2 regions of the Cupriavidus sp. H39 genome follow, and region 2 is predicted to be linked to the other one. Evidence: riboswitches for the same ligand, from Rfam matches in the RefSeq annotation. Region 2 holds a riboswitch; the other holds the start of a gene.
What was found. Region 2 has a riboswitch for glycine ahead of ACOCMH_RS01250 (D-amino acid dehydrogenase). Riboswitches for the same ligand answer to the same signal wherever they lie in the genome.

Region 1: another riboswitch for glycine. It lies ahead of gcvT (glycine cleavage system aminomethyltransferase GcvT); the one in region 2 lies ahead of ACOCMH_RS01250 (D-amino acid dehydrogenase).

Annotation. Positions count from the first base shown of each region.
Region 1 is NZ_CP189848.1:100,403-116,431, reverse strand. Features, by position in the region: gene ACOCMH_RS16055 (OsmC family protein) at 1-228, opposite strand, end outside; gene ACOCMH_RS16050 (MBL fold metallo-hydrolase) at 274-1,011, opposite strand; gene ACOCMH_RS16045 (L-serine ammonia-lyase) at 1,067-2,443, opposite strand; gene gcvP (aminomethyl-transferring glycine dehydrogenase) at 2,533-5,463, opposite strand; gene gcvH (glycine cleavage system protein GcvH) at 5,562-5,942, opposite strand; gene gcvT (glycine cleavage system aminomethyltransferase GcvT) at 6,052-7,191, opposite strand; glycine riboswitch at 7,287-7,411, opposite strand; glycine riboswitch at 7,433-7,519, opposite strand; gene ACOCMH_RS16025 (glycine zipper 2TM domain-containing protein) at 7,595-7,822, opposite strand; gene ACOCMH_RS16020 (UvrD-helicase domain-containing protein) at 8,109-10,214, shown strand; gene ACOCMH_RS16015 (ABC transporter substrate-binding protein) at 10,237-11,364, opposite strand; gene hemN (oxygen-independent coproporphyrinogen III oxidase) at 11,575-13,032, shown strand; gene ACOCMH_RS16005 (c-type cytochrome) at 13,119-14,027, opposite strand; tRNA gene ACOCMH_RS16000 (tRNA-Arg) at 14,492-14,567, shown strand; gene ACOCMH_RS15995 (MipA/OmpV family protein) at 14,730-15,545, shown strand; gene arfB (alternative ribosome rescue aminoacyl-tRNA hydrolase ArfB) at 15,574-15,978, shown strand; gene htpX (protease HtpX) at 15,989-16,029, opposite strand, start outside.
Region 2 is NZ_CP189846.1:162,111-178,139, forward strand. Features, by position in the region: gene ACOCMH_RS01220 (MBL fold metallo-hydrolase) at 1-187, opposite strand, end outside; gene ACOCMH_RS01225 (porin) at 217-1,308, opposite strand; gene ACOCMH_RS01230 (DUF3597 domain-containing protein) at 1,635-2,102, shown strand; gene ACOCMH_RS01235 (TlpA family protein disulfide reductase) at 2,133-2,642, opposite strand; gene ACOCMH_RS01240 (sialidase family protein) at 2,639-3,892, opposite strand; gene ACOCMH_RS01245 (TonB-dependent receptor) at 3,897-6,131, opposite strand; glycine riboswitch at 6,383-6,481, shown strand; glycine riboswitch at 6,482-6,601, shown strand; gene ACOCMH_RS01250 (D-amino acid dehydrogenase) at 6,617-7,927, shown strand; gene ACOCMH_RS01255 (class I SAM-dependent methyltransferase) at 8,158-9,006, shown strand; gene ACOCMH_RS01260 (tripartite tricarboxylate transporter substrate binding protein) at 9,284-10,312, opposite strand; gene ACOCMH_RS01265 (CoA transferase) at 10,359-12,830, opposite strand; gene ACOCMH_RS01270 (carboxyl transferase domain-containing protein) at 12,874-16,029, opposite strand, start outside.

The sequences.
Region 1 (16,029 bases), on a different replicon from region 2:
CAGCGACAGGAACCACAGCATGTGGCAGCTGGACAGCGACGCGATGAACATTTCTTCGGGATCGACCGCGCTGGCATCGGACATCGGCAGCGGCACCACGTGGGGCGACGACGAGCCCGGGACTTCGGCGCCGCCGTCGAAGCGCAGCACATGCCGGCGGCTGTAGCGGTTGCCGGCGAAATCCTGTCCGTCGCGTTGCCACAGGACTTCAGCGGTATAGGTGGACATGCAGGGACTCCTGAGATGGGGAAAGGCCCGAGGCCGGAAAAGACTTCAGGCGCCGTGCGGCACGCTTTCGCCGTCGCGCAGGCCCAGACGCTGGTTGGCCGGCACGGCGACATCGATCAGTTTCGGGCGCGGCAGGTTCAGGTTGCGCATCATCTCGACGAACTGCTCGCGCGTGCGGCCGGCGACGCGGCTGTTGTGCGCGCGTTCATGGCCGATGCTGGAGACGGTGCGGCCCTTGTAGTCGTGCGCCGGATAGACCAGCGTATCGTCGGGCAGCGCGAACAGCTTGCGGGTCAGGCTGTCGTAAAGCGTGCCGGCGTCGCCGGACTGGAAATCGGTGCGGCCGCAGCCATCGATCAGCAGCGCATCGCCGGTGAAGACGCGGCGCACGATGCCATCGGCGGTGGCTTCTTCCCACAGGTAGCTCATGCTGCCGGCGGTGTGCCCCGGGGTATGGATGGCGCGCAGCACCTGCTTGCCGAAGGCAACCGTGTCGCCGTCGATCAGCTGCTTCTGCGCCGGCTTGATGTCGCAGCCCGATGGCGCCGCGGTATGCGCGCCGGTCTGCAAGGCCAGGTGGCCGGCCGAGGTGATGTGGTCGGCATGGGCGTGGGTTTCGATCACCCATGCCAGGCGCGCTCCGGTCTGTTGCAGCAGCGCCAGGTCGCGCTCGAGCTGATGGTCGACCGGATCGATCAGCAGCGCATCCCCGGTAGCGGCGTCGATCAGCAGGTAGGTGAAGGTGGACGAGGTCTCGTCGAACAACTGGTGGAAGGTCTGCATGGCCGTGCTCTTGTTGTTTGCCCCGGGAACGCCGCCATGATACGCCGCACCTTGCCTAGCATTCCACGATATTTACCGCCAGCCCGCCGCGTGCCGTTTCCTTGTACTTGGTCTTCATGTCGGCGCCGGTCTCGCGCATGGTCTTGATCACCGAATCGAGCGAGACGTAATGCGTACCGTCGCCGCGCAGCGCCATGCGCGCCGCGTTGACCGCCTTGACCGAGGCCATCGCGTTGCGCTCGATGCACGGGATCTGCACCAGCCCGCCGACCGGATCGCAGGTCAGGCCCAGGTTGTGCTCCATGCCGATCTCGGCGGCGTTTTCCACTTGTTCCGGGCTGCCGCCCGTGACTGCGGCGAGTGCGCCGGCAGCCATCGAGCAGGCCACGCCGACTTCGCCCTGGCAGCCGACCTCGGCGCCGGAGATCGACGCGTTGAGCTTGTACAGCAGCCCGATCGCGCCGGCGGTCAGCAGGAAGTCGACCACCCCCTCGCGGTTTGCGCCGGGCACGAAGCGGTCATAGTAGTGCAGCACCGCCGGGATGATGCCGGCCGCGCCATTGGTCGGCGCCGTCACCACGCGCCCGCCGGCGGCGTTCTCTTCATTGACGGCGATCGCGTACAGGTTGACCCAGTCCATCACCGAGAGCGGATCCGACAGCGTGCGCTCGGCACGCTCGGTCAGGCTGCGGTAGAGCTCGGGCGCGCGCCGCTTCACCTTGAACGGCCCCGGCAGTTCGCCGTCGGTGCGGCAGCCGCGCGCGACGCATGCCTGCATCACGTCCCAGATATGCAGCAGGCCGCTGACGACCGCTTCCTCGCTGCGCCAGGTCAGCTCGTTTTCCAGCATCAGCCGGGCGATGCTCTTGCCGCTGGCGCGGGTCATCTCCAGCAGTTCCTTGCCGCTGCGGAACGGGTGCGGCAACTGCTGCGCGGCATTGAGCACCTGCGTATTGGGCGCGCCGGCGGTGACCACGAAGCCGCCGCCGACCGACAGGTAGCGCGCCTCGCGCAGCGTGGCGCCGCCGCCATCGAAGGCGTGGAACTTCATGCCGTTGGGATGCTCGGCCATGGCCTCGCGCCGGTAGAAGGCGATGTGCTCCTTCTCGATGAAGGGGACCACGTGGCGGCCCAGCAAAGACAGCTCGCGCGTCTTGCGCAAGGCCGCCAGGCGCGTGTCGATGGCATCCGGATCGATGGTGTCGGGCGCCTCGCCCATCAGGCCCAGGATCACACCCTTGTCGGTGCCGTGGCCCTTGCCGGTGGCGCCGAGCGAGCCGTACAGCTCCACCCGCACGCTGCCAACTTGCGGCAGCAGCCCGTCGCGCTCCAGCCCTTGCGCGAACATCAGGGCCGCGCGCATCGGCCCCACGGTGTGCGAGCTCGACGGGCCGATGCCCACCTTGAACAGATCGAAAACGCTGACTGCCACGGACGGCTCCAGGTTAACGCCGGCAAACCGGCGGGCGCCGCCTTGCGCGGCGCCCTGAGTACAGCTTAGCTTCTGGCCGGGGTGCCGGCTCAGTCCACCACGTAGTCGCTGACCGGCACGCAGGCGCAGAACAGATTGCGGTCGCCATACACGTTGTCGGCACGGCCGACCGGCGGCCAGTACTTCTGCGTGCGCAGCGACGCCACCGGGTAGGCGGCTTCCTCGCGCGTGTACTGGTGGGTCCACTCGTTGGTGGTCACCACCGCTGCGGTGTGGGGCGCGTGCTTGAGCGGGTTGTCGTCGCGGTCGAAGGTGCCGTCGGCGACGCGGCCGATCTCCTGGCGAATCGCGATCATGGCGTCGATGAAGCGGTCCAGCTCGTGCAGCGCTTCGGACTCTGTCGGCTCGATCATCAGTGTGCCCGGCACCGGGAAGCTCATGGTGGGCGCGTGGAAGCCGTAGTCCATCAGGCGCTTGGCCACGTCTTCATTGCTGATGCCGGTTTCCTTCTGCAGCGGACGCAGGTCCAGGATGCACTCGTGCGCGACCAGGTCATGCTGGCCGGTGTACAGCACCGGGTAGTACGGCGCCAGGCGCTTGGCGACGTAGTTGGCCGCGAGGATCGCGTTCTCGGTGGCGGCGGTCAGGCCGGCCGAGCCCATCATCGCGATATACATCCACGAGATCGGCAGGATGCTGGCCGAGCCGAACGGCGCCGCCGACACGCCGCCGATGCCGCGCTCGTCGCGGCGGTAGCCGACGCTGTCCTGGTTGGGCAGGAAGTCCGCCAGGTGCGCCCCGACCGCGACCGGGCCCACGCCCGGGCCGCCGCCGCCGTGCGGGATGCAGAAGGTCTTGTGCAGGTTCAGGTGCGACACGTCGCCGCCGAACTGCCCCGGCGCGGCGGTGCCGACCATCGCGTTCATGTTGGCGCCGTCGACGTACACCTGGCCGCCGTGCTGATGCACGATCTCGCAGATCTGCTGCACGCCCGGCTCGAACACGCCGTGCGTGGACGGGTAGGTGATCATGATCGCCGCCAGGTTCTGGCTGTGCTGCCCGGCCTTCTTCGCCAGGTCGTCCAGGTCGACGTTGCCGTTCTCGTCGCAGGCCACCACCACCACCTTCATGCCGGCCATCTGCGCCGACGCCGGGTTGGTGCCGTGCGCCGACGACGGGATCAGGCAGATGTCGCGATGGCTTTCGCCGCGGCTGGCGTGATACGCATGGATGATCAGCAGCCCCGCGTACTCGCCCTGCGAGCCGGCGTTGGGCTGCAGGCTGACCGCGGCATAGCCGGTGGCGGCGCACAGCATGGCCTCGAGCTGGTCGATCATCTCGCGGTAGCCCACGGTCTGGTCCAGCGGCGCGAACGGGTGGATCTGGCTGAACTCGGGCCAGGTCACCGGGATCATCTCGCTGGTGGCGTTCAGCTTCATCGTGCACGAGCCCAGCGGGATCATGGTGCGGTCCAGCGCCAGGTCCTTGTCGGCCAGCATGCGCAGGTAGCGCAGCATTTCATGCTCGGCGTGGTGCGTGTTGAAGACCGGGTGCGTCAGGTAGGCACTGGTGCGCGCCAGCGCGGGCGGGAAGGCATCGTCCGCGGCGGCCTCGAGCTTGTCGAAGTCCACCTCGGCCGGCAGCGGCTTGCCTTGCGTAAAGATCTCCCACAATGCGATCACGTCGGCGCGGGTGGCGGTCTCGTCCAGCGAGATGCCGACGCGCGTGGCGCCGGCATGGCGCAGGTTGATGCCGCGCGCGGTGGCGGCGGCATGGATCGCATCGGTGTTGAAGCCGGTTTCCAGCGTCAGCGTGTCGAAGAAGCTGGCGTTGGTGCGCGCGAAGCCGAGCGCTTCCAGGCCCGCGGCCAGGGTCGCGGTCAGGCGATGCACGCGTTGCGCGATGCGCTTCAGGCCCTGCGGGCCATGGTAGACGGCGTACATCGACGCCATCACCGCCAGCAGCACCTGCGCGGTACAGATGTTGGAGGTCGCTTTCTCGCGGCGGATATGCTGCTCGCGCGTCTGCAGTGCCAGGCGGTAGGCCTTGTTGCCTTGCGCATCGATGGTCACGCCCACCAGCCGGCCCGGCATCGAGCGCTTGAACGCGTCCTTCACCGCCATGTAGCCGGCGTGCGGGCCGCCAAAGCCCAGCGGCACGCCGAAGCGCTGCGAATTGCCCACGGCCACGTCGGCACCCCATTCGCCGGGGGCGGCAATCAGGGTCAGCGCCAGCAGGTCGGCGGCGGCCACCACCAGGCCGCCGGCGGCGTGCACGGCCTCGGCAATGGCGCGGTAGTCGTTGATGTCACCGTTCACGCCCGGGTATTGCAGCAGCACGCCAAAGGCGCCCGCGGCGGCGGCATCGGCGGCGGGCCCGACCTTGACTTCGATGCCCAGCGGCAGCGCGCGCGTGCGCACCACTTCCAGCGTCTGCGGCAGCACGTCGTCGGCGACGAAGAAGGTGTTCGAGTCGTGCTTGTTCACGCGCTGCAGCAGCGTCATGGCCTCGGCCGCTGCGGTGCCTTCGTCCAGCATCGACGCATTGGCGATGTCCAGGCCGGTCAGGTCGGTGACCATCTGCTGGAAGTTCAGCATCGCCTCCAGGCGACCCTGCGAGATCTCGGGCTGGTAGGGCGTGTAGGCGGTGTACCAGGCCGGGTTCTCGAAGATATTGCGCAGGATGACGCCGGGCGTGATGGTGTTGAAGTAGCCCTGGCCAATAAAGCTCTTCAGTACCTTGTTCTTGCCGGCGAGGGTGCGCAGCTTTGCCAGCGCCGCCTCTTCGCTCAGCGGCTCGGTGAACTCGCCCATCGGCATGCCGTCGCGGCGGCGGATGGCGGCGGGGATCACGGCGTCGATCAGCGCGGCGCGGCTGTCATAGCCGAGCGCCTTCAGCATGTGCTGCTGCTCGGGGGTATCGGGGCCGATATGGCGGGCGGCGAAGGCGTCGCGCGCCTCCAGTTCGGCCAGCGTGGGCCGGGTTGCTTGGGCGGCGTTCATGGGCAGCGGGGCGTTCATGGGCAAGAACCTCGTGGTGGGCGCAGCGGCAGGTGGTCAGCCGTGCCGCGGCGCCGCGAATGCGGTGTGCCGATCCCTGGCGCGGGACCGGCGGGCGATCAGGCGCCGACGCTGGCCTTGTAGGCGTCGGCAGACATCAGGCCGTTGACGTCGTCGCCATTGGCCGGCTTGAGCTTGAACAGCCACGCGTCGAAGGCGTTGGCGTTGACGCTTTCCGGCGCGGCCGTGGCGGCCTCGTTGACGGCGATCACTTCACCGGCCACCGGGGCGTAGATGTCGGACGCCGCCTTCACCGATTCCACCACGGCCAGCGCGTCGCCGGCACCGACCGACTTGCCCACTTCAGGCAGTTCCAGGAAGACGATGTCGCCCAGCGCATCCTGGGCGTGGTCGGTGATGCCGATGGTGAGCGTGCCGTCAGCTTCGACGCGCACCCACTCATGCGACTCGGTGTACTTGAGGTCAGCGGGGAAATTCATGAAGGTTCTCCGGATTCAGATCTGTTTCTTGTTGGGTGATGCCTGCCCGGCGCGAATTGCATGACGCGCCGGCAGGCGAGGGCGACCGTTGGGTGAGCGGGGCTTTCCCTTAGCTCACGAGTGCCTTGCCATGACGCACAAACGGCAGTTTAACCACAGTCGCGTTGAGTTTGCGGTCGCGGATCTCCACCTGCACGGTGTCGCCCACGTTCACGCCCAGCGGCAGGCGCGCGAACGCAATCGATTGCGACAGCGAGGGGCTGAAGGTGCCGCTGGTGATTTCACCGTCACCGGCGGGGGTAATGACTTTCTGGTGGGCGCGCAGCACGCCGCCCGCTTTTCCTTCCGTCGGACGCAGGATCAGGCCGAGGAACTGTTGCTGCTGGCCGTTGGCGGCCAGCGCCGCCTTGCCGGTGAAGTCACGCTCGCTCTGCAGGTCGACGGTCCACGCCAGGCCCGCGTCCAGCGGCGAGACGTTGATATCCATGTCCTGGCCATACAGGTTCATGCCCGCTTCCAGGCGCAGCGTGTCGCGCGCGCCCAGGCCGGCCGGGCGCACGCCCGCGGCATTCAGTTTTTCCCACAGGCCGGCGACGCTGGCTGCCGGCAGCACCAGCTCGAAGCCGTCTTCGCCGGTGTAGCCGGTGCGCGCCACCATCACTTCGCCCAGGGCGGGGTCCTGCACCACCACGGCGTTGAAAGGCTTGAGCGCATCGGAAGGCTGGGTCGAGGGGAAGGTGCTCCACACCCTGGCGCGGGCGTTGGGCCCTTGCACCGCGACGATCGCCAGCGGCTGCACGCCTTCCGGCGCGACGTCTTCACGGCGCGGGGTGATGGTCACGCCGCTGCCCGTGGCGTCGTTGCGGGCGCGGATCCAGTCGATGTCGCCCACCGCGGTGCCGGCGTTGACCACCAGGCGGAAACGGTCCTCGGCGAAGAAATAAACGATCAGGTCGTCGATGACGCCGCCGTTCTCGTCGAGCATGCACGAATAGAGCGCCTTGCCGGGGGTCTGCAGCTTGTCGACGTTGTTGGCCAGCAGGCCGCGCAGGAAGCTGCGGGTATTGGGGCCGGCGAGATCGACCACGCACATGTGCGAGACGTCGAACATGCCGGCATCGGTGCGCACGGCGTTGTGCTCTTCGATCTGGGAGCCGTAGTTGACCGGCATGTCCCAGCCGCCGAAGTCGACCATGCGGGCGCCGAGGGCGCGGTGGATAGCGTTGAGGGGCGTGGCCTGGAGCGTCATGGGATCCTCGGGGGCAGTCTCGGTTGGCGAAAACAAAAAAGGGTCATCCGCCGCAACGATCACCTGGCCGTGATGCCAGGCAATCCGCTGCAGCGGATGACCCCTCTGTCCTCGATACCTGAGAGATTACGAGGCGGACCGGGTCGATCCCATCCTCGCGCGCCCCTTCGGTGGGCACGCTCGCCACGAATGGCGGGTGCCGCTCTCCAGAGTGCGGCATGCATCGTGTGCATGTTGCATGCCGATCCGACCGGTCCGTGGTGCCTGAGAGTTTTCGGGTGATACCCCTTCGGCGGCGCAGTTCTGCGCGCTCTCCCGGTCGGATGCGCGCAATGTACGGGAGGCCCCGGCCTTTGTCAAACCACCGCCGGAGCCTGCCGTACCCGGTGCTGCGTGGCCGGATTTACTTCTTCTTGTCGTCGGTGACCACGTTGCCGATGACGCCGCCCACCGCGGCGCCTCCCAGCGTACCCAGCGCGCTGCCGTCCGTAAGGACGGCGCCGCCGACGGCGCCGGCACCCGCGCCAATGGCGGTATTACGCTGCTTCGGGGTCATGTCCGCGCAACCGGCAAAGGCCGCGACCGTCATGCCGATCAGGGTCACCTTGGTCAAAGCTTGCAGGGATTTCATGGTTTGGCTCCGATGTGATGATTTATGCATGCCCAAGTCCTCCGACAGGCCGAGGGACACACTTGTTAGAGCGTCGTATTGCGCAATCGGCTCCGGGCTTTACGAAGTGTTACGCCGGTGACACAAACAGCCCTGCGCACGCGGATTACGCTGACTGACCTGCCACCGCGTGCGTGTTAACATCGGCAGCTTTGCCGCCGGTCCTGTTGACGGGATGCGGCGCGCCCCGCCTGCCTCGCCGCCCTTTCCGATCGAATCCCTTGCCGCCCCCAAAGCGCCTTCCCGCATGACCCATGGCCTGAACCCCGCCCAATCCGAAGCCGTCCGCTACCTGGACGGGCCTTGCCTGGTGCTGGCCGGCGCGGGCTCCGGCAAGACCCGGGTGATCACGCAGAAGATCGCGCATCTGATCGAGGACAAGGGCTTCGAGCCGCGCCATATCGCCGCCGTCACGTTTACCAACAAGGCGGCCAAGGAAATGCAGGAGCGCATCGCCAAGCTGATGGAGGGCAAGACCACGCGCGAGGGCAAGCGCATCCCGCTCAGGCAGCTGACGGTCTGTACCTTCCATTCGCTGGGCGTGCAGATCCTGCGCATGGAAGCCGAGCACGTCGGCCTGAAGCCGCAGTTTTCGATCATGGATTCGGACGACTGCTTCGGCCTGATCCAGGAACAGCTGGGCACCACCGACAAGAAGCTGATCCGCGGCGTGCAAAGCACGATCTCGCTGTGGAAGAACGGCATGGTCGACCCCGAGGCCGCGATCGCGCAGGCCGCGGTCTCCGGTAATGCCGACGAACACCAGGCCGCGCTGGTCTACCGCAACTACGTCGCCACGCTGAACGCGTACCAGGCCGTGGATTTCGACGACCTGATCCGCCTGCCCGCGGAGCTGTTCGCGCGCAATGAAGCGGTCCGGCTCAAGTGGCAGAACCGCCTGCGCTACTTCCTGGTCGACGAATACCAGGACACCAACGCCTGCCAGTACCAGCTGCTCAAGCTGCTCGCGGGCGGCTCGCACCTGCGCGCGCCGGCGTTCACCGCGGTGGGCGACGACGACCAGGCCATCTACGGCTGGCGCGGCGCCACGCTGGACAACCTGCGCGGGCTGCAGACCGACTTCCCGGACCTGAAGGTGATCAAGCTGGAGCAGAACTACCGCTCCACCGTGCGCATCCTGGAAGCGGCCAACGCCGTCATCGCTAACAATCCCAAGCTGTTCGACAAGAAGCTGTGGAGCGAGCACGGCATGGGCGACCCGATCGCCATCCACCCGATGAACGACGAGGAGCACGAGGCCGAGTCGGTAGTGTTCCGCCTGTCCGCGCACAAGTTCGAGCGCCGCGCGCAGTTCCGCGACTACGCCATCCTGTACCGCGGCAACCACCAGGCGCGGCTGTTCGAGCAGATCCTGCGGCGCGAGCGCATCCCCTACGTGCTGTCGGGCGGCCAGAGCTTCTTCGACAAGGCCGAGATCAAGGACATCTGCGCCTATCTGCGCCTGATCGCCAATCCCGACGACGATCCCGCCTTTATCCGCGCCATCACCACGCCGCGCCGCGGCGTCGGCAACACCACGCTGGAAGTGCTGGGCACGTTTGCCGGCCAGGCCAAGGTGTCGCTGTTCGAGGCGGCCATGATGGGCGGCATCGAGGGCAAGCTGCAGCCGCGCCAGCTCGAACCGCTGCGCGTGTTCTGCGAATCGATGGTGCGGCTGGCCGACCGTGCCGCGAAGGACCCGGCCACCGAGGTGCTCGACGACCTGATGGCAGGCATCCACTACGAGGCCTACCTGTACGACAGTTTTGACGAACGGCAGGCGCAGTCGCGCTGGACCAATACCCTGGAATTCCTCGACTGGCTCAAGCGCAAGGGCACCAAGCCCGAGGGGACGGAGGGCGAGGCAGCCACCGGCTTCGACACTGCCGACGGGTTCGGCAGCGAAGGCAAGAACCTGCTCGAACTGACGCAGACCGTGGCGCTGATGAGCATGCTCGAAGGCCGCGAGGAAGATCCCGACGCGGTGCGGCTGTCCACGCTGCATGCGTCCAAGGGGCTGGAGTATCCGCATGTGTTCCTGGTCGGCGTGGAAGAGGGCATCCTGCCCCACTGCCGCGAGGACGAGGACATGAGCGACGAAAAGATCGAGGAAGAACGGCGCCTGATGTACGTGGGCATTACGCGCGCGCAGCGCAGCCTGCATGTCAGCTGGTGCAAAAAGCGCAAGCGCGCGCGAGAAACCTATTCGTGCCAGCCGTCGCGCTTTATCGGCGAGATGAAGCTGGAAGAGGCACCCGCGCCGGTCGACGCGACTCCGGCGATGAGCCCCAAGGACCGCCTCGGCGCGCTCAAGGCGCTGCTCGGCAATGGCGGCAAGGCAGTCGCAGGCTGAGCCGTTCCGGCGCGGTCGAACGCTACTTCGCGCCTGACACGGCCAGCGTGACGTACTGCGAGCCGCGCTGCCCGCGCGTGAAGTCGAGGGTGAAGTCACCCACGTCGAAGCGCCCCTGCAGCGCCCGCCGCAGTTCGGCCGGGCCGCCCGCGCGCACCCCCTGCAGGGCCCGCGCCAGCCAGGCGGCGCCGATATAGCCGGCCAGCGTCGCCGGCGACGGCGGCTCGTCGAGGTACTGCTTCATGCGCGCCACGTGTTCCTTCACCACCCGCAACGTGGCCTGCTGCGGGCCCGGCGCCACCTGGGTCAGCACCAGGCCGCCGGCGTAGCCGCGGCCCAGGATCTCGCGCGCGGCATTGGCGCTGACCGAGGACAGGCCGACCAGGAACCCGTACCAACCCTGGGCCGCCAGCTCCCGGCCCAGTTCGGCATAGGCCAGGGTGTCGCCGGCGACGATCACCGCGCCCGGACGCGTCGCCGCAATGCGCCGGGCCGCGGCTGCGCCGGTGCCTTCCAGCAGCACCGCGCGGGTGCCGGCCTGCGCCTCCAGCCGGGCCAGCGACGAGACGGCAAAAACCGGTGCCACGGCCAGCGCGAGGCGCGTCAGTCCGTAGCCACGCAACTGCTGCGCGGCGGCGTCGAGTTCAGCCTGGTAGTCGGCCCGCGTGAACCAGACATTGTCGGCGGCCAGCGCCAGCCCCGACAGCGGCGCCACGATCTGCATGCCGCGCCGGGCCAGTTCGGCGGATGACGCCAGTGCGGGCAGCAAGCGGTCGCCGGGGCCGAACAGCAGCCCGGCATGCTCGGTATCGGCGAGCGACACCGCCTGCGCCAGCGCGCGGCGCAGATCCGGATCCGCATCGCGCACGACATGCAGGATGCGCACCGGGCCGCCGCCGGCGTTGACGGCATCGAACATGACCTTGGCGCCGGCCAGGTAGTCACGCGCCAGGTCGGATTGCGCGCCGTTGCGGTCGAGCAGATGCCCGACCACCACCGTGCGCGGCGCCTGCGCCAGGGCGGGAAGCGCAGGCAGGGCCAGCGCCATGCCGGTCGCGGCAAGCAGCCGGCGCCGGCCGGCGGGTGCCGGCAGTTGGCCGCGCAGCACTGGGTACGGCGCGGGCGTTGGGGATCGGCGGGAAAGTGACATGGCCAGGAAAGGGAGGGATTGCGCGGGCGCGGTGGCGCGCAGCGTACCCGTCACCCGTGACGCCAATGTGACGCACGCGCGCAGGTTGGCGGGGCGCGATACTAGCGGCCCCGGCTCCCGCTTGACGGCGGTCAAGCCCCTGGCGCCGGCACGGTCCTACGATGACGTGTCACACACCCATTCCCCCGCGCCCCCATGAACCCGTCTGCCATGACTCCCCCCGCGCTCGACCGCGGCGCCCTCTCCGACTTCCGCGCGCTGGCCGGGCGCATCGACGGCAACGGTCCGCGCTATACCTCCTACCCGACCGCGGACCGGTTCCACAACGGTCCCGACCTGTCGCTGTACCACGATGCGCTGGACGCCTGCCGCGCCGACGCGCCGGCGCCGTTGTCGCTGTACCTGCATATCCCGTTCTGCGAGAACATCTGCTACTACTGCGGCTGCAACAAGATCATCACCCGCGACCACGGCCGCAGCGCGCGCTACGTCACCTACCTGGGCCGCGAGATGGCGCTGGTGGCCGGGCGCCTGGGCACGCGCCGGCAGGTGCTCCAGTCGCACTGGGGCGGCGGCACGCCGACCTTCCTGAACCCGGAAGAAATGCGCCGGGTGATGGCCTTGCTGAACACGCACTTCACGCTGGCGGCCGAGGGCGAGCACTCGATCGAGATCGACCCGCGCCGCGTCGACCAGGACCGCATGGCGCTGCTGGCCGAACTGGGCTTCAACCGCGTCAGCCTGGGCGTGCAGGATTTCGACCCCGAGGTGCAGCAGGCCATCCACCGCATCCAGCCGTTCGAGGAGACCCGCGCCGTGGTCGATGCCGCGCGCGCGCTGGGCTTCCGCTCGGTCAGCCTGGACCTGATCTACGGCCTGCCGCACCAGACCGCGGCGCGCTTTGGCCGCACCATCGACCAGGTGCTGGCGCTGCGACCCCACCGGCTTTCGGTCTACAGCTACGCCCACCTGCCGCATGTGTTCAAGCCCCAGCGCCGTATCGACGAAACGGCGTTGCCGCCGGCCGGCGAGAAGCTCGACATCCTGGTCTCGACCATCGAGAGGCTGACCGCCGAGGGCTATGTCTATATCGGCATGGACCATTTCGCGCTGCCCGACGACGACCTCGCCGTGGCCCAGCGCGAGGGCCGGCTGCAGCGCAACTTCCAGGGCTATTCGACGCACGCCGGCTACGACCAGGTGGGGCTCGGCATCTCGGCGATCGGCGCGATCGCCGGACGCTACGTGCAGAACGCGCGCACGCTCGACGACTACTACGGCGCGCTCGACCAGGGCCGCCTGCCGCTGGCGCGCGGCCTGGCGATGACGGCCGACGACCACTTGCGGCGCGAGATCATCGGCGACCTGATGTGCCATGGCGTGCTCGACCTTGCCGGCATCGAGGCGCGGCACGGCATCGATTTCAACCTGACCTTCGCCGCGGAGCTGGCCGAGCTGGGCCGCCTGTCCGCGGACGGGCTGGTGCGCTGCGAGCCCGGCCGCATTACCGTGACGCCGCTGGGCCGGCTGCTGGTGCGCCGCGTGGCGATGGTGTTCGACCGCTACCTGCGCGACGACGCCGCGCGGCCGCTCGACAACGGTGCCCGTGCCGCCAACGACGGCGCCCAGCCGATCCGCATCGTGCCGCGCTACTCGCGCGTGGTGTAACGCGCAACGATCCGCCCGGACACGGCTGACACGAGCACGAAAAAAAACCGCGCAAAATGCGCGGTTTTCTTGCGACGGGAGCCGGCTTACTTGGCGGCGTTGGCCATGTAGTCCGAGGCGGCGATCACATCGGCGTCGGGGCCGGCATAGCCGCCCTTGGGCGGCATCACGCCCTTGCCCTTGAGCGCAAAGTTGTGGACCGCATCCATGCCTTCCTTCAGGCGCGGGGCCCAGGCGGCCTTGTCGCCGAACTTGGGCGCACCGGCCACGCCGGCGGCGTGGCAGGCGGCGCAGACTTGCTCGTAGACCTTCTTGCCCACTTCGGCCGAGGCCGCTGCAGGCGCGGCCGGTGCGGCGGCAGCCGCTGCGGGTGCCGGGGCGGCAGCGGCGGCCGGAGCAGCCGCAGCGGCAGGGGCCGGCGCCGCCGCAGCAGCCGGCGCGGCGGCTTCAGAGGCTGCGGCGGTGGCGGGTGCGGCAGCGGCCGGGGCAGCCGGCTCGGGGAACTTGGCACCACCGGCGTCGGCCATGTAGACCACGGCGCGGGACAGTTCGTAATCGGTGTAGTCGTCCGGGGTGCTGCCGGCGCGCGGCGGCATCGCGCCCTTGCCATGGAGCACCGACTTCATCAGGCCTTCGAAGCCCTGGCCGATGCGCGCGGACCAGTCGCCGGCGTTACCGTACTTGGGCGCACCCGCCGCGCCGGTGGCGTGGCAGGCGGCGCAGATTTCCTTGTAGACCTGTTCGCCGGTCTTGAACACGCGCGGCGCGTTCGGATCCTTGATTTCGAGCGAGGCGACCGGCTTGATGCGGTCGTTGACGGCTTCGGCGGTGGTGACCGCGCCGGCGCTTTCGGTCGAGCCGTGTCCGACGAAGTTGACCAGCAGGATGATCACGATGATCGGCACCAGGAACGCCGCGATCACGACTGCGATCAACTGCTTCGGGGTTTTGATGGGAGACTCGTGTTCGGGGTGTTCGTTGTGGACGTCGCTCATACAGAACTCTCAGTTTTGCAGGAAACCTTCTGGCCGCTTACGCTCGGCTTGCTTTTTCTGGCCCTGGCGTGGCCTTTCGCTGACCACTATCCGGCCCCATCCGGACCGCCCGCGCTCCCCTGCGGCCCTTGCCTGACTTGGGTCTGTTGCCATTTGCGTACCTCGGACTGTCTCCCGGGCCGGGGCCCGATTGTCGCCCACAACCAGCCGCGCGGATTTGACCCCGGTCGACTCGTTGCGCCGGCGGCGCGACGGGCACGATTTGACGCAAATAGCTCGTGATTATAGCGCCAAAGCCCCCCTGCCAGTGCCAAAAAGCGGCGGTTGCGAGACGTTCCCTGACGCCCGTGGCGGCCCCGCATGGACGGCGCCCGGCAAAAGCGGTATCCTATGCGACTTTCCTGCGGCGGCATTCGCCCGCCGCAACCGCTGTACCCGCAAAACCGGTTGCAAAACCGTCCCGCGCGCCCGTAGCTCAATGGATAGAGTACTGCCCTCCGAAGGCAGGGGTTGCTGGTTCGATCCCAGCCGGGCGCGCCAAATTTCCTCCGATGTGCCATGCAACGACCGCCCCGGCGGGGAAGCCTTAATTCGCGCGATGAAAACTTTCAGCACGCGTTTGGCGGTGCCGCTCGACGGTGCTGATAGATTCACACACTCCACCGAGTCTGGCGCGTCACCGGCGCCGTTCCGCCGAGAGTCATGGCGATTCCAAAGAACATCCTTCGCGGGCTGGCAGGACTGGCGTTCGCCGGCGCAGGCGCGGCAGCCGTTGCCACACCGCTGGACCTGCCCGGCTCCTTGCCCAATATGGCCGGCCTGGGCGTCGGTTCCACCACGGAATTTGCCGGCGGCAAGGACCGCATGATCGGTGTGGTGCCCGGCGTGCGCTATGTCACGCCGGGAGGACGCCTGCTGGAATGGTACGGACCTTATGCCCAGTTCAATTTCGGCGGGCTGACCGGGTTCCAGTGGGGGCCGGCGGTGGGCTTGCGGCTGGGCCGCAATAACGTGGACGACCCGGTGGTGTCGCGCCTGCACGAGATCGACACCACGGTCGAGGCCGGCGGTTTCATCGGCTACGAATACCTGAACCAGGGGCGCATCCCGTGGCGGCTGCGCGGCGGCATCAACGTGATGACCAATGCCGGCATCGTCTATGGCGGGGCGCGCGTGGCGGCAACGGGTTCGCTGTGGGTGCCGCTGCACCCGCGCCTGTACGCGGGCGCCGGGCTTGGCGCGACCTGGGTCAGCGGCAGCTTCAACCGCACCTATTTCGGCGTGACCCAATCCGACGCGGTCGCCAGCGGGCTGCCGGCCTACAGCCCTGGCGGCGGCCTGGAGCAGTTCACCGGCTGGCTGGCGATGATCTGGCAGTTCGACAAGAACTGGTATGGCGGCGCCATGGTGTATGGCCAGCGCCTGACCGGCGATGCCGCCGACAGCCCGATCGTGACCCAGCGCGGCACCCGCAACCAGATCACCTACGGCGTCGGCCTCGCTTATACCTGGCGCTAGCACCGGCGGTGCTTGCTATGATCGGACCATGACCGACGACCTAGCCATCCCCCATCACGAATACCTGATCACCGCGATCCGGGCGCAGGGGGCGGGCGGCCAGAACATCAACAAGGTGTCCAATGCCGTGCACTTGCGCTATGACGTGCGCGCGTCGTCGCTCCCGCCCGACCACAAGGAACGGCTGCTGGCGCTGCACGACCATCGCATCACGCGCGACGGCGTGGTGGTGATCAAGGCGCAGCAGTTCCGCAGCCTCGACCAGAACCGCGACGAGGCGGTGCGGCGCCTGCACGAGCTGGTGCGCAGCGTGGCCACGCCGCCGCGCGTGCGCCGGCCGACGCGGCCGACGCTGGCGTCGCGCCAGCGCCGGCTGGAGGGCAAGAGCCAGCGCAGCCAGGTCAAGTCGCTGCGCGGCCGGGTGTTCGACTGAGCCGCTGGCGTCAGCGCGCCGACTGCAGCGCGGCGATGCGCTGCTCGATCG
Region 2 (16,029 bases):
GCACCGGCGTGCCGGTGCCAAGCAGCGTCACGCGGAAATGGTCGGCGCGATCGGCATCGCCTGCGCGGCCCGGCACCGCCGAGGGTGTGACAGCCACCGGCGCCGTGGCGGGCGCGGCGGCCGAGAGCGCTGAAGCGCAGACCAGGACGATGCCGGTCAGCATCGACAGCGAGCGGGATGGTTTCATCGTTCTACCTCTTGAATGGCCGCAACGGCTCAGAAGATCTGCTTGATACCAAGCATGACACCGGCCTGGTTGCCGCCGGGCGCGGGATTGCCGCCGGGGCTGCCTCCGCTGACCGACAGTGCCGACTGGCCGCGATTGTCGATATAACCCGCGGTGGCATAGACCGAGGTGCGCTTCGAGAACGCATAGGTGCCGCGGATCGCGCCCAGCCAGGCCCGGTTCGCGCTGTGCCGGTAACGCAGGTAATAGAGTTCGCCGGCAAGGTTGAATGCGGGCGTGAGGTCATGCGAGGCCCCCGCGAACCACAGATCGCTGCGCGGCGCGGCGCTCGCCTGGTTGTTGCGCGACAGCAGGCCGAGGCCCAGCTTGGTCCGCTGCAGCAGCATGTAGCCGCCCAGCGAGAAGCGATCGTCCGTCAGGCTGCTGCGGGTCAGGCCGCCAAACGCGCCCGGTCCGCCGCGCAGCGAATCGTAGGCCGCGCTCACCCCCCACCAGCCGGTCTCGTACATCAGCATGGCGGACCATTCGCGGCAGGCCCTGGCGTCCGCCGGGTTCTCGCCCGCGCAGTTGGTGCCGGCCGGTCCGGGGCCGGCATTGACGGCATCGCGGCCCAGGCTGTACGTCGCGCCGACGGTGACCCCGCCGAACTTGCCCTTGTACGACACCGCGTTGTCGGCACGCGTGTTGGGGATATAGCTGTCGATCGAGCCGACGCCATAGACGTTGGAGGTCAGGATGTCGGTATCCAGCCTGGCCCAGAACAGCATGGTGTACTGGCGGCCGAACCCGACCTGCCCCCAGGGGCCGCTCAGCCCGACGAAGGCCTGGCGCCCGAACAGGCGCGCGCCCTGGTTCGAAACGCCCGAGTCAGGCGCAAACCCCGATTCCAGCACGAACACGCTCTTCAACCCGTTGCCCAGGTCCTCGCTGCCGCGCAAGCCCCAGCGTGACGGCACGGTCGCCGCCAGCGACGGCTGGCGCACCAGGGTATCGGCCGCCGCGCCGACGTGGTTCAGGTATTCCACGCCGGTATCGATGACGCCGTAGAGGGTCACGGACTGCGCTGCCGCCACCAGCGGCAGCGCTGCGGCGAGTGCGGGAGCGAATATGCGGAATTTCACGATGTCTCTCCTTGCCGGCCACACCAGCCCTCGCATTGGCCCTGTGGGTCGCGTGTTCATATTTGAACATCTGTTTCTTTATTGAACCAATAGGCGCGAATGATAGCGCTACGGGCAATGCCGGCAGAGTGGGGAAACTACCAATCCGGAAACAGGGCAAGGCATGCGGCACGCAGCCAATACCGGCGGCTGAAGCGTGGAAGCCCGTGCCGATACACGCACCATTTACAAACGGCGTGTGCTAACCGCGCGGCAGCAACGCGCAGCAACGGTGGCCCGGAACCTGCAAGGGCTTGCTGCCACGATCCACCTTTCAGGAGCCCGCCATGAGCATCTTCAAGGACATCCTCAACAAGCTGCTGGGCAAGCACAAGCCCGCTGCCACCACCACCGCGGGCACACCCGCCGCCGGGTCGCCGACTTCGGCCGGCGCGCCGGCCGGCACCGCGCCAACCTCCGGCACCGGCACGGCGCCCGCCGGCGGCAACGTCCAGGGCACGACGGGTGCGCCCGCCGGAGCGCAAGCCGCGCCGCTGTCAGGCGTCGATGTCGAGGCCATCATGGACCGGTTGGTGCAAGAGAGCGGGCAGACGCTGAACTGGCGCACGTCCATTGTCGATGCGATGAAGGCGCTTGGCATCGACAGCAGCCTGGAACACCGCAAGGAACTCGCGCGCGAGCTGCACTACAGCGGCGACATGAACGATTCCGCCGCGATGAACGTCTGGCTGCACAAGCGCCTGATGCAGGAACTGGCCGCCAACGGCGGCAAGCTGCCCAAGGAACTGTCCTGAAATGCGGCGCCGGGCTGGCGACGCGGCGGTTCAGCCCGCGATGCCGGCCCAGCGCAGATGCCGGTCCCAGTCGTTGTCGCTGATCACGCCGGACACGCCCTGTCGCTGGCCATCGGCACGATAGAAGTAGGTGCGCGGCATCTCGCCCATCCAGTCGGGGTCGACCGCATAGCGCAGCCGCTCCTGCGGCTCATGCCCGAACACCCACGCATTGCGCGTAAGGCTGACGCGCTGGAGCACCTGCCGCACTTGCGGCAGGGCGTCGGCGCTGTCCGTCGACAGCGTGACGACGCGCAGCGCCGGATGGCGTGCACGCAGCTTGCCGAGGGCGTCGAAGTTGCGCTTGCAATAGACGCAATCCAGCGACCACACCACCAGCACGAAGGGCTTGCCGCCCTGGCTGGCGGCGAGGCGCGCGGCATTGGCCGAATCGAACACCGCGACACGGTCGGCGGCCGGACCGGCGGCATGGGCCGTGCCGGACAGCAGCGCCAATGTTGCAACGGCGGCGGCGAGCAGTTGGCGGCGCGATCGCATCATGCGCCCTCCTGCCCGAGCGCGAATACACGGAAGCCCTCGGCCTCCGTGCGCCATAGCACGTAGGCGCGGCCGGCGTGCTGCAGCAGGTGCGGCTGGTCGGAATCACGCTCGGTACCGGCCAGCTTGCGCGTCTGCCAGGTCTTGCCGCCGTCGTGCGACAGCATGGCGGCGAGCCGCGTTTGCTGGCCGTCGAACGATTTCCACACCACCGCGATGTCGTTGTCGTTCAGCGCGACGATATCGGCATGCTGCGCGCGCGCATCCTCCAGCGGACGTTGCGATTGCAGCTTGCCGTCGCGCCAGCGCCCCACCGACACCGTCGGCTTGTCTTCGCGCACGCTGAACCACACCATGTGCACGGTGCCGTCGGGCGCCACCGAAGCCCCAGAGCCGTGGTGCGGGCACGCGTCGATGCGCCAGTCGTCGAAGGTGGCGCGCTGCATCGGCGTGGCCTTGCCGTCGGCGCCCAGCAGCGCCAGCGCGTGGTCGCGCGCGTTGGGCGGGAACACATGGCGCCACACCGCCAGCATGCGGCCATCCGGCGTGGGCGACAACACGATGCGGCAGCATTCGCACGACTGGTCGGCGATCTTGTAGTCGCCCTGGAAACTCTTGCCATGATCGGACGACACGGCGTAGTAGATCGCGGCGCCGGCATACGGCTGCTTGCGCGCCTCGGCGGCGGCCACGTCGCGCTTGTCGATCCAGCTGACAAAGACGCGCCCGGCCGGATCCACCGCGATGGCGTCGAAGCGATGCGCGATCTGGTCGCGGTTGGCATGCACCGTCAGCGGTTCGGCAAAGGTGTTGCCGCCGTCGGTGGAGCGCGCAAAGCGGATAAAGCCCGTCCACGGCGTGGGCAGCGGCTGGGTCCAGGTGACGTAGATCTCGCCATCGCGCCCGGCGGCCACCTTGGGGCGGCTTTCATGATCGGCGGCGACCAGCTCCGGCGTGCCGTTGACATGCCGCGCCGGGCCGAAGCTGCGGCCGTAGTCCGTCGACGACCGCACGGCAACATGGGGACCGTCCTTGTAGGCAATCCACAGCTTGCCGTCGCGGTCGAAGGCGGCGCCGGTGCCCAGTTCGCTCGTCTTCACGGCCCTGGCCTGGCCCCCATGGCCGGCATGATTGCCGTGCGTCTGCGCGGTCGCGCTGGCGGCGGCCGCCACCGCGACGCAGGCGACCAGCCCGGCAAGGATGACGCGGACGGCGGGACGGGTGCCTGGCAGGGTGGAAGTCAGCGTGTTCACGGGCTCAGAAGGAAAGTTTTGCCTCGGCGTAGAACGTCCGGCCCGGGTACGGGTGGTAGACGTAATAGCGCTGGTCGGTGAGGTTGTCGATGCCAAGCCCGAGCCGCACATTGCGCGCGGGCTTGTAGGTCACCTTGACGTCGAAGGTCAGGAAGCTGCTGGTGCCGCCAAAGGTATCGGGATTGGTGTCCGAATTGTCGAGCGTATTGTACTGCCGGCCCGAATAGGTCATGGCCAGCGTGCCGGCCCACGCCGGCGCGAAACGATAGGTGCCCGCCAGGTTGGCGCGCCACTTCGGGATGCGGTAGAAATACTTGCCCACCGAGGCCGGGTTGTTGGCATTCTCCAGCGTCTTCGAATGGTTGTAGGCGCCGCTGGCCGACAGGTCGAAGCCGCTCACCAGCACGTCGCGCCCGTCATAGGCCAGCTCGATGCCGCGCGTGCGCACCCGCTCCACGTTCTGGAAGCTGGTGACGGTGGGGAATACCGTGGTGTTGGTCTGGCTGACCAGCGCATCGCGGATATCGTCCTCGTACAGCGAGACCCGGAAGTTCGAGGCATCGACCGTGCGCTCGAAGGTCAGGTCCTTCGAGAACGAGCGCTCGGGCCGCAGGGTGGGGTCATTGTTGATCAGCGCCGTGCCAGTGATGCGGCCCTGGAACAGCTCGCTGACGGTCGGGTAGCGATAGGCCTGGCCCAGCGACAACCGGCCCAGCCAGTCCTGCCCGAACGCCTTCTCCAGCGTCAGCTTGGGTGACCAGTTGGATTCGCTGCGCACGGGATAGCCGACCGCCACGCCCGGCTGGCTGCGGCTGCCGTCATAGGCGCGCCAGTGCTCGTAGCGCACGCCGGGAATCAGCTTCCAGTCCTCGGCAAAGTACCAGGCGTCCTGCGCAAAGAGCGCCTGGGTCTCGGTCTTGCCGGCGAAGGCGTTGTTGAACGCGGTGATGGTGGCCGCGCGCCAGTCAGAGGTGTCGTAGCTGGTGTTGCTCAGCCGGTAGTTGTCATAGTGGTAGCCGACCGTGACCCAATGCCCGCCCTGCAACCGCTGCGGGCGGTAGTCGGCCTTCAGGTCGAGCGTGCGCCAGCCGGTGCCATCGCCATAGGTCACCGTTCCCGGTCCGTTGCCGGCGGTGCCGGCGCTGCGGCTCACGTCCTTGCTGACATCGAACAGCGAGGCCACGCCCGAGAAGTTCCAGCCGGTCTGATTGCGCGTGCGCAGCGACAGCCCGTAGAGCCAGCGCGCGTCCTCGCCGTTGCCCGGCGCGAAGGCGTTGGCAGGAATCACATACTGGTAGCCGCCGATATTCACCGGCCCGCCCGAGACCACGTTGCCGTTGGCATCGCGCAGGTAGCTGCCGGTGGAATTGGAGCGGTCCTGCTGCCAGTAGGCGGCGGTGAACTGGGCCTGCAGCGTGCTGGTGATGTCGTAGCCGAGCTTGAGCTTGAGCTGGTCTTGCACCGTGTGCGTGATGCCTTCGCTGTTCACGCCCATCACCACGCGATCGCGGCCGCTCTGGTCCCGGTCGAAATAGGCGCCCGAGACCGGGATGTCCGCCGCGCCCGCTGGTCGCGTCGAGCGCGACGCGGTATAGAAGCTCAGCGGCTGGCTCTTGCTGTCCTGCCGGTCCACGCTGACCAGCCACGAGAACGCGCCGACGCGGTCGCCCACATAGGCGTTGGCATGCACGCCGTTGAAGTTGTCATGGGTGCCATAGAGGCCGAAACGCTGCGCAAACAGCTGCACGCCGGCATCGCCCTCGAACTTCTCCGGCGTGCGCGTGGTGATCAGCACCGTCGCGCCCAGCGAGTTGCCGGGATACAGCGCCGAATACGGGCCGTACAGCACGTCCATGCGCTCGATCTCGGCGGCATTGACCAGCGACCAGCGCGGCGGGAAGCTGAAATCCGAACCCAGCAGGTTGGACAGCAGCAGGCCGTCCGCATAGACCAGCCCGCGCGCCGACTGGCGCGAACTGGTGCTGCGCACCGAGATGATCGAATTCATATCGCCGATAAAGCGCTTGCGCACGGCGAGGTTGGGCGCGTATTTGAGCGCGTCTTCCGTATTGACCACGTTGAAGTCGGCCATGCGGGTGCTGCGGATGCCGTAGGCGGGCGCGGGCGTGTTGGGCGGGATCGCCGGTGTTTCGCCGGACTCCGATTTGGCCGAGACCACCACCTCCTGCAGCGGCTCGGGCGCATCCACGGCCTGGGCGACCGCAACGGGGGGCCCCATCAGCACCGCCGAAACCGCGAGCGCAATGCGATTTTTCTTCACTGGAAACCTTGTTGTCGTCTTTTTGGCTCGCTGTCCTGCGCAGCATCAGGCGCCTCCCGCGCCTCCCCGATAGCGAGCGCTGACATTTTATGGGGCGAGGCGATTGGCGCCGATGCGACATAGCGACGCGGGCCGCCGGCAATCTCAGCGTTAACCCGCATACCCAATGCACGGCCTTGTCACTACATTGCCCCGACTGGCATCCAGCCAGCGTGATGCAGGGAGAGACCGTCGCGGCGCCCGCCGCGCACGGCGCCGAAGGAGCAACCGCCCCGGAAACTCTCAGGCAAAAGGACCGGCATCACCCGTCAGTGCACTCTGAAGAATGCCGGACGCCATCGTCAGCCCGGCATACCGAAGGAGCAAGCGCGCCCCGCCCCCGCGGCCAGGCGTCGTGAATCTCTCAGGTCCAGAACAGAGGGGGCGTCCTTCACGCATGTTGCGTGCGGACTCCTACCCTCAGACGTTCCTGGATCCTGCAGATCATGAAAACGATCGCTGTCATCGGCGGTGGCATCACCGGTGTTACCACGGCCTACGCGCTGGCCCGGCGCGGATTCTCCGTCACGCTGTTCGAACGGCACCGCTATGCCGCCATGGAGACCTCGTTCGCCAACGGCGGGCAACTCTCCGCCTCCAATGCCGAGGTCTGGACCCACTGGTCCACCCTCGTCAAGGGCATCAAATGGATGCTGCGCAATGATGCGCCGCTGCTGGTCAATCCCCGGCCCAGCTGGCACAAGCTGTCATGGTTCGCCGAGTTCATCGCGTCGATTCCCCACTACCGCCGCAACACCATCGAAACCGCGCGCCTGGCCATCGCCGCGCGCGAGCACCTGTTTGCCTGGGCGGCGCAGGAAGGCATCGACTTCGACCTGAAGCGGGCCGGCATCCTCCATATCTATCGCGACCGGGCCGGCTTCGAGCATGCCGGCCGGGTCTCCGCGCTGCTGGCGCGAGGCGGCCTGGAGCGGCGCGCGGTGACGCCCGGGGAGATGCGGGCGATCGAGCCGACGCTGGCAGGCTCCTACTATGGCGGCTACTTCACCGAGAGCGATTCCACCGGCGACATCCACAAGTTCACCAGCGGCCTCGCCGCCGCCATTGCGCGCCTGGGCGTGCGCTGCCTGTACGGCCAGGACGTGCGCGCGGTGAAAACGGACGGACGGCATGCCACCGTCACCGTGCAGGACGACAACGACACCGCCAGTTCCACCTTCGACGGCGCCGTGATCTGCGCCGGCACCGCCAGCCGCGCGCTGGCCGCCGGGCTGGGCGACCGCGTCAATATCTATCCGGTCAAGGGCTATTCGATCACCGTCAACCTGACCGATGACGCCAGCCGCGCCGCGGCACCGGTGGTCAGCCTGCTAGACGACGAAACCAAGCTGGTAACCAGCCGCCTGGGCGACGACCGCTTCCGCGTTGCCGGCACCGCCGAGTTCAACGGCACCAACCGCGATATCCGCGCCGACCGCATCCGCCCGCTGGTGGACTGGGTGCAGCAGTGCTTCCCCGGCGTCAGCACGCGCAGCGTGGTGCCGTGGGCCGGGCTGCGGCCAATGATGCCCGACATGCTGCCGCGCGTGGGGCGCGGTCGCGCGGCCTGCATCTTCTACAACACCGGCCATGGACACCTGGGGTGGACCTTGTCGGCGGTGACGGCGGACATGGTGGCGGGCGTTGTGGACCAGGCACTGGGAACGGCGCCGGCGGTAGTGCCGGGCGCTGCCATGGCGGCGGGCGGGATCTGATGATGCGAAGGTAGAGGGTCAGGGCAAGACCGGAGCCGAACAAATGGCCACTCAGCCGTTGGATTCGTTCAGGAAGGCACTCACTCACCCGCGCAGTCTCCAATTGTGCGCAGAATGAAAGCCTTCTGCGTGGAGGCCAACCAACGGGCGCTGCACGACAGGACCCACACGATCGCTTGCGCAATACAATGCTCCTGTACAAACGGCGGTGGGTCCTGAGGAGCGTACAGATGACCGACAGCAGGGTGAAATCCAATCTTCGCAATACGTGGGAATCGGCAGCACCCGGCTGGGCGAAGTGGGAGCATGTGTTCGCCACCAATCTTTCGGGCGCCACGGACACGCTCATGGATATGGCCGGTATCCGGCCGGGTATGCGCGTTCTCGATCTCGCTTGCGGTGCCGGGAGCCAGAGCATCCAGGCAGCAATGCGAGTGGGTGCCGACGGCGAAGTGGTTGCCTGTGATTTATCGGGCACCATGCTGGAGCATGTCCGCCGAAATGCCGCGCGTGCCGGTCTTCAGAATATCGAAACACTGGAATGCGCCGCAGACGAATTGGACGAGACATTGGCGCCGTTCGACGCGGCGATGTGCCGCTTGGGATTGATGCTTTTTCCGTCACCTGGTGAGGCCTTGATAGCTGTCCAACGCGCACTCAAGCCTGGCGCGCGTTTCGCGGCGCTGGTCTTCACGACGCCGGCCAACAATCCCTTCATGGCTCAGCCGATGGCGATCCTTCTACGCCACGCAGGCAAGTCTCCTCCCGCGCCCGGACAACCTGGAATCTTCGCACTGGGAGGCGATGGCGTGATGGAACGCCTGATGAACGACAGCGGTCTTGGCGATGTGAAAACACAACACGTTCGAGCGCAACTCGCCTTGCCGAGCGCGTCCGATGCTCTGCAACTGATGCAGGAAGCCGCCGGGGCATACCGGGCTGTGATAGCCGACCTCGACGTCGCGGCGAGATTGAAGGCCTGGAACGATGTTTATGAATGCCTAAAGCAGTTTGACGCCGGTGATGGCTTCAAGACCGAGCTTGAACTCATCATCGGGTCGGGCGCCAGGCCAGGATAGTTTCAACAGGCCGATGCAGATCGGGAGAAAGTTTGAGTCCTGTCCGCGCTACCGAGTTTGCAGGGGTGAGCGAATGACGGCTCAACAACGATGGACGGCCGTTCCAGACACGAAGACTTGATTGACGGCGAAGGGTCGGTCGTTCTACGACGGTAAAACTCACCAGCCCGCGCCAGGCCAGTCGGCCGCATACTGGCCGCCCGGCGCTATCAATCAACCTCCGCCAAAGTGCACATTCCCCACAGACTTCGCAACGCTCGCCGCGCCGTCTGCCGCCTTAATCCAGCGTGATCGCTTCGCGCTGGATCACCGCCGTCCAATTGCCCTCCTCCTTTGCCACGCGCTTCGCGAAATTGGCCGGATCGATCATCACGACATCGCCTTGCTGGCCCAGCGCGGTCTTCGCCTTGCTGTCCTCGAGCAGCCCCTGCGCGACCGAATGAAGCTTCTGGACGATCTGCGGCGGCGTGCCGGCCGGTACCAGCATGCCGATCCAGAAGGTCACGTCGAAGGGCGAGATGCCAAGCTCCTCGAGCGTTGGCACCTCCGGCAACTGCGCCATGCGCTTCGGAGCGCTGACGGCGAGGGGCTTCAGCTTGCCCGCTTTGATCTGCGGCAGCGCGGTCCAGGTGTCGAAGGCGGTATCCAGCTCACCGCTGATCACGGCCAGTTGCGCCTGGGCCGCGGACTTGTAGGGAATGTGCGTGGTCTTGATTCTGGTCCGGTTGTTCAGCATGGCAAAACTGAGATGCGCAATATTGCCCGGCCCGGCGGATCCATAGCTGACCTTGCCAGGATGCTGCGTCGCGTAGCGCACGAGCTCGGGCACCGAGCCGACCGCGTTTTTCTGCGACCATTCAGGATTGGTGACGAGGATGAAGGGCGCCTCCAGGACCAGCGTGACCGGCGTGAAGTCCTTTGGCGAGTAGGTGCCCTTCTTGTAGATCTGCGGGTTGATGGTGATGCTGCTGGAGTTGGTGACCAGCAAGGTATAGCCGTCGGGCGCCGCCCTGGCGGCCTCGCCAACGCCGATCAGTCCGTTCGCGCCAGCCTTGTTTTCCACCACCACAGGCTGGCCGAGAGACTTGGTCAGGCGCTCCGAAAGCACCCGGGCCACGGTATCCGTGAACGATCCCGCCGGAAAGGGAACAATCATCCGGATCGGCTTGTTAGGCCAGCCGGTATTCTGGGCCGCGGCCGGCGCGGCCATCGTCGTGGCCAGGAGGCCAAGCGCGGCTGCCGCCATGCTGAGTTTGCCGGCCTTTGCGCCTGCCTGGCACCGCTGGATCCATGTCGATTTGTTCATGTCGTCTCCGTATCGTAATAGTCGTGTTTCTGAATACTTGCAGGGCTTATGGCATCTGCCTTGCCTGCTTTGGTTTCGCGACGGTGCCGGTGATGCCCTGTTGTTCCAGGCTTGCGATCTGGTCCGCGCTGAGCCCGAGCACGCCGCGCAGCACCGCTTCGGTGTGTTCGCCCAGCGTCGGCGCGAGATGGCGGATGGGCACGGGGTCCGGCCCGGTCCTGAACCATGCGGTGCTGGATGTGTAGGTGCCGACGTGGGCGCGCTCGACCTGGCGCCAGAACCCGCGCGCGCGCAGGTGGGGGTCCCGCAGCACCTGCGACATGGGCCGCACCACGCCGGCAGCGATCCCGGCCTGTTGCAGCTGCTGCATTGCCGCGTCGGCGTCGCGAACCACGCACCAGGACTTGATCGCCTGTTCGATCATGGCCTCCCCGGCGCGCCGTCCCGAGGCCTGCGCCAGCCGGGGATCCGCCGCGAGGTCCGCCCGGCCGATCGCCCGGCACAGCGCGGGCCAGTCCGCGTCGGTCACCGTCAGCACGATCCACGCATCGTCGCCGGCGCAACGGAAGCAGCCATGCGGGCAATGCATCGGATGGCGATTGCCCTGCCGCGGCGACACGCCGCCGGTGACGGATTGCTCCAGCATGAACGGTGCGGCCATCGGCAACATGGCCTCTACCTGCGACAGGTTGATGTGCCGACCCTGCGCCGTCGCTTGTTGGGCAAACAACGCAAGCAGAATCGCCGCGCCGCCGTTCAGGCCGCCGACCGGATCGCCATAGGCGTACGACGTCATGGCCGGCGGACCATCCGGGTGACCCGTGTATAGCGGCAGCCCGCTGGCCTGCTCGAGCGTGCCGCCGTACGCTCGGGTATTGCTCCACGCGTTGCCGAGCCCGAAGGCCGGCATCGACAGCATCACCAGCCGTTCGTTCCTGGCGCGCAGGGCTTCGTAGTCCAGCCCGAGCTTGGGCAGGACCTCGGCGGAATAATTCTCGATGACCGCGTCGGCACCTTCGACCAGCTGCAGCAGCAGCTGCTTGCCTTCGGGCCGTGTCAGGTCCAGCGTGATGCCCAGCTTGTTGCGGTTCATCAGGTTGAAGTTCGAGTTCTTCTCGTACAGCCTGTCCCGATAGAACGCCTCGGTGAAATTGGCGCCGCGCCACCAGTCGGGATAGCCGGTGCTCTCGACCTTGATGATCTCCGCGCCAAAGTCGGCCAGCGTCCGCGCCGCCAGCGGCCCGGCCCAGCCCATCGTCAGGTCGATCACGCGCATGCCCTGGAGCGGCAGGTGCTCGCCGGCCGTTCGCATCAGCGCCAGGCGCGGGCGATGGTCCAGTCCCGCGGTGCGGTAGTGCAGGTCATGCGCGCCCTTTGCCGGCGCCTTGCCGCCGGGCAGGGGCCCCGCCGCATCGAGGCGCAGCGGCACCACCGGGCCTTCGAACGTAGCGCCGCCCACGCCGACCGGCACGAAGGCACCGCGCTGCCGGTGCACTTCCTGGCCAAGCAGGGTCTCCATGGTCGGCACGATCACGGCCGGATGCTTCTGCCCGCCCAGGATCTCGAACCACTGGCGGGCCGTGCGCGTCAGGAACGCAGGCATCAGCAGCGCGTCGATCTCGTCCGCACGTTCCATCCGTTCCGGCCCGCTTGCGTAGCGTGGATCGCTGCCGAGGTCGGGACGACCGATGGCCTCGCACAGGCCCTTCCACTGCGGCAGGGTGTGCGTAAAGATGCCGATCCAACCTTCGGCTGTCTGGTAGATCCCGGCCGGATGCGTGCCGCAGAACCGGTTGACGCCAAGGCGCCGCAGCGGATGGCGCTGGTCCTGCACCATGCCCGCTTCCATCTCGACCACGCCGAAGACCGCTTCGTGGGCGCTCAGCACATAGCGGCGGCTGCCCTGGCCGCTTCCGATCAGCGCCGCGACGGCGGCCGAGAATGCGCTCAGCCCGACCACGATCGCCGACTGCACGTCGTGCGGCATGTGCGGCGGCCCATCCGCGGGGCCGCTGCCGTGCACGGCGCCGGCAAGCCCGCGACACACGGCTTCGGCGCCGGCGTAATGGCTGTACGGCCCGCTCTCGCCGAACCAGGTGAGTGCCACCTCGATCGGCTCGTGACGTGGCGTGTGATCGGCCGCCTGCCGCCAGACCGGCGTGCCGAGAATGCCCGGGCCTTCAGCCAGCGCACGGGCGTCCAGCACCACGTCGCACGTCAGCGCCAGCTGTGCCAGCCACGCGCCGTCCTCGGCGTTTCGGTCATCGGCGGTAACGCTGCGCTTGTTGGTGTTCAGCCACGCAAACAGCGCGCTTTCCGGTTGCGCGGCGCCTGGTGCGCTGACCAGCGGCGGCATGCGCCGCCACGCGTCGCCCGCCGGGCTCTCCACCTTGATGACTTCGGCGCCGAAGTCGGAAAACAGCTTGCCCGCATACGCCAGCGCGGGGCCGCTGCCGACCTCCAGCACGCGCAAGCCGCCCAGCGCCAGCTGCGCCGGGTCAAACCCATGCTTCGTCATGGAAACCTCTTGGCTCTGTGTAGGGATTCGCCGGGTACGGCGCTTACCACGCATCGATGAATCCGCGGCGCTCCCTGCGGCCGCGCAAGTCCGCCGAGGCGATGCCCTGTGCGATCCACTTCCGTGTCTGCGCGGGGTCGATCACCGCATCGATCTCGACGGCGGCCGCGGTGTTGATCGCGTGGCCGCGCTCGTAGGACTGGGCGACCAGCCTGTCGAACAGCGCCTTGCGCTCGGGGCCATCCGGCACGGCCTCGAGCTCCTTCTTGAAGCCCAGCCTGACCGCGCCCTCAAGACCCATCGGCCCGAATTCGCCGGTCGGCCACGACACGGTGAAGCTTGCCGAGCGGAAGCCCCCTCCCGCCATGGCCATCGCACCCAGGCCGTAGCCCTTGCGCAGCGTCACCGCCAGCAACGCGACACGCAGCTTGGCCGCCGTCAGGAACATGCGCGAGACGTGCCGCACCTGCGCCCGGGCCTCACATTCCGGACCCACCATGAACCCCGGGGTGTCGATCAGCGAGATGATCGGCAGGCCGTGCGCATCGCACAGCTGCATGAAGCGCGACGCCTTGTCCGCGGCGTCCGCATCGATGGCGCCGCCAAGGTGATACGGGTTATTGGCCATGATGCCGACGGGCTGGCCTTCCACACGCGCCAGCGCGGTGTGGATGCCCACGCCGAAGCCGGCGCGCAGCATCAGCACGCTGCCGACGTCGGCGATGCCCTCGATGGCCTTGCGGGTGTCGTACACGCGCAGCCGGTTCTCGGGCACGACCTGGCGCAGCGCCAGCGCTTGCGGCGCGCTCCAGTGCGCCACGCGGCCCTGGAACATGGACAGGTAGTGCTTCGCCGCCTGCACAGCCTCGGCCTCGTTGTCGACCAGGATATCGATCACGCCGTTGGCCACCTGCACCGCTGCGGGACCGACTTCTTCCGGGCGGAAGATGCCGAGGCCGCCGCCTTCGATCATGGCCGGTCCCGCCATGCCGATATTGGCTGACTTGTCGGCAATGATGACGTCGCAGCAGCCAAGGAAGGCCGCGTTGCCGGCGAAGCAGCGGCCCGAAACAATTCCTACCACCGGCACGTTGCCGCTCAGCTCGGCAAACGCGGCGAACGACGGCTGGTACAGCCCGGACACCGAAGGGAAATCGACGTCCCCGGGCCGGCCGCCACCGCCTTCACCGAACAGCACCAGGGGCAGCTCGTCGCGCAGCGCCACCTCGACGATGCGGTCGGTCTTGATGTGGTTACGCTTGCCCTGCGTGCCGGCCATCACCGTGGCGTCGTAGGCCATCACCGCGCTGCGTGCACGCGCCTTGCCGACCAGTTCGCCGTTGATATTGCCGATGCCGGTGATCAGGCCATCCGCCGGGGTGTTGACGATCAGGTCCTGCTGGCTGCGGCGCGACGACTGCGCGGCGAGCGCCAGCGCGCCGTACTCCACGAAGGTATCCGGATCGCACAGGTCGGCGACGTTTTCGCGCGCGGTGCGCTGGCCGCGCGAGCGGCGCCTGGCGACGGCATCGGGGCGCGCGGCGTCATCCAGGTAGGCATGCCGGTCCAGCACGCGCTGCAGGTCGGCGCGGATCGCGTCGGAGTCGGCCTGCTGCGCGGCGGCCACGGCGACGCCATCGGCCTCGAGCTGCTCCAGCACGATCAGCACCTGGTTTTCCGCAGCCAGCGCGCCCGGCTCCAGCCTCAGGTCGACCACGCGCCCACCGCATTCGGCGACGATGGCGTGCTCCATCTTCATGGCGTCGAGCACTGCAATCGTCTGGCCGGGCTTGACGATTTGGTCCAGCGCGACGCCAATCTCGACCACCCTGCCCGTCAGCGGCGCACGGACAGCCACCAGGCCCTCGCTGATTTCCTCTTCCGGATCGACGTGGCGCGGCGCAAGCGCCTGCGAAGGACGCGTCGCGCCGCCCAGCAAGGCTTCGTGCGCGCGACCGGCCTGCGCAATGGCCTCCGCCGCTGCGGCCAGTTCTTGCACGATCGCCTCGAAGTGCCGGGTATGGACGTCCTGCGCGAGGAAATCGTCGCGCTGCACCAGCGCGCGCAGCAGGTTCAGGTTGGTCGGGACGCCGGCGATGCGGAACTCCGCCAGGCTGCGCTGCAGGCGCCGCACGGCCGCGTCGAACTTCGGCGCTGAGCTGGTGACGATCAGCTTGGCCAGCAGGGTGTCGAAATTGGGCGACGGTTCATAGCCGGTGTAGCCATGGGAATCGACGCGAACGTCCGGGCCCGAAGGCGGGTCGAAGCGCTCCAGGCGGCCGTGTGCGGGACGCGCCAGGCCTTGCGCATCGGTCATCTCGGCGTTGATGCGCACCTGGATGGCATAGCCCCGGGCTTGCGGCGGCGCGGCGGGATCCAGGCCGAGATCGGCGAGCGCCTGCCCGGCGGCGATCCCGATCTGCAGCGCGACCAGGTCGACACCGGTAACCTGCTCGGTGATGGTGTGCTCGACCTGCAAGCGCGGGTTGGCCTCGATAAAGACAAAGTCCTTCTGCTCGCCGGATTCGGCTTCCTCGACCAGGAACTCGAAGGTGCCCAGGCTCTGGTAGTTGACGCGGCGCGCCAGCCTGAGCGCCGCCTTGATGATCTGCTCGCGCAGCTGTGGCTTCAGTACCGGGCTGGGGGCGATCTCGACCACCTTCTGGAAGCGGCGCTGCAGGGTGCAGTCGCGTTCGCCGAGGGCAATCACATGCGCGCCGTCGCCGGCGATCTGCACTTCGATATGGCGCGCGCGGGCAACCAGCCGCTCGGCGTAGACGGCATCGATGCCAAACGCCGAGCTCGCCTCGGAACGGCAGCGCGCATACGCTTCGGCCAGGTCTTCGCGCCGTCGTACCACGCGCATGCCGCGGCCGCCGCCACCGCCAACCGCCTTGATCACCACGCCCGCGCCGCCTTGCTGGTCGAAGAAGCTGGCGATTTCCTCCAGCGACGCCGCGCCGCGCGTCGCCGGCATGACCGGCACGTCGCTGTCGGCCGCCAGTTCAAGCGCCCGCCCCTTGTCGCCGAACAGCGCGAGCTGCTCGACGGTAGGGCCGATAAAGCGGATGCCGGCGTCATGGCAGGCCTGGGCGAAGTCGGCCCGTTCGCTGAGGAAGCCATAGCCCGGATGGATCGCATCGCAGCCGGATGCCTTCGCCGCGGCGATGATGCCTGCCATGTCGAGGTATGCAGCCGG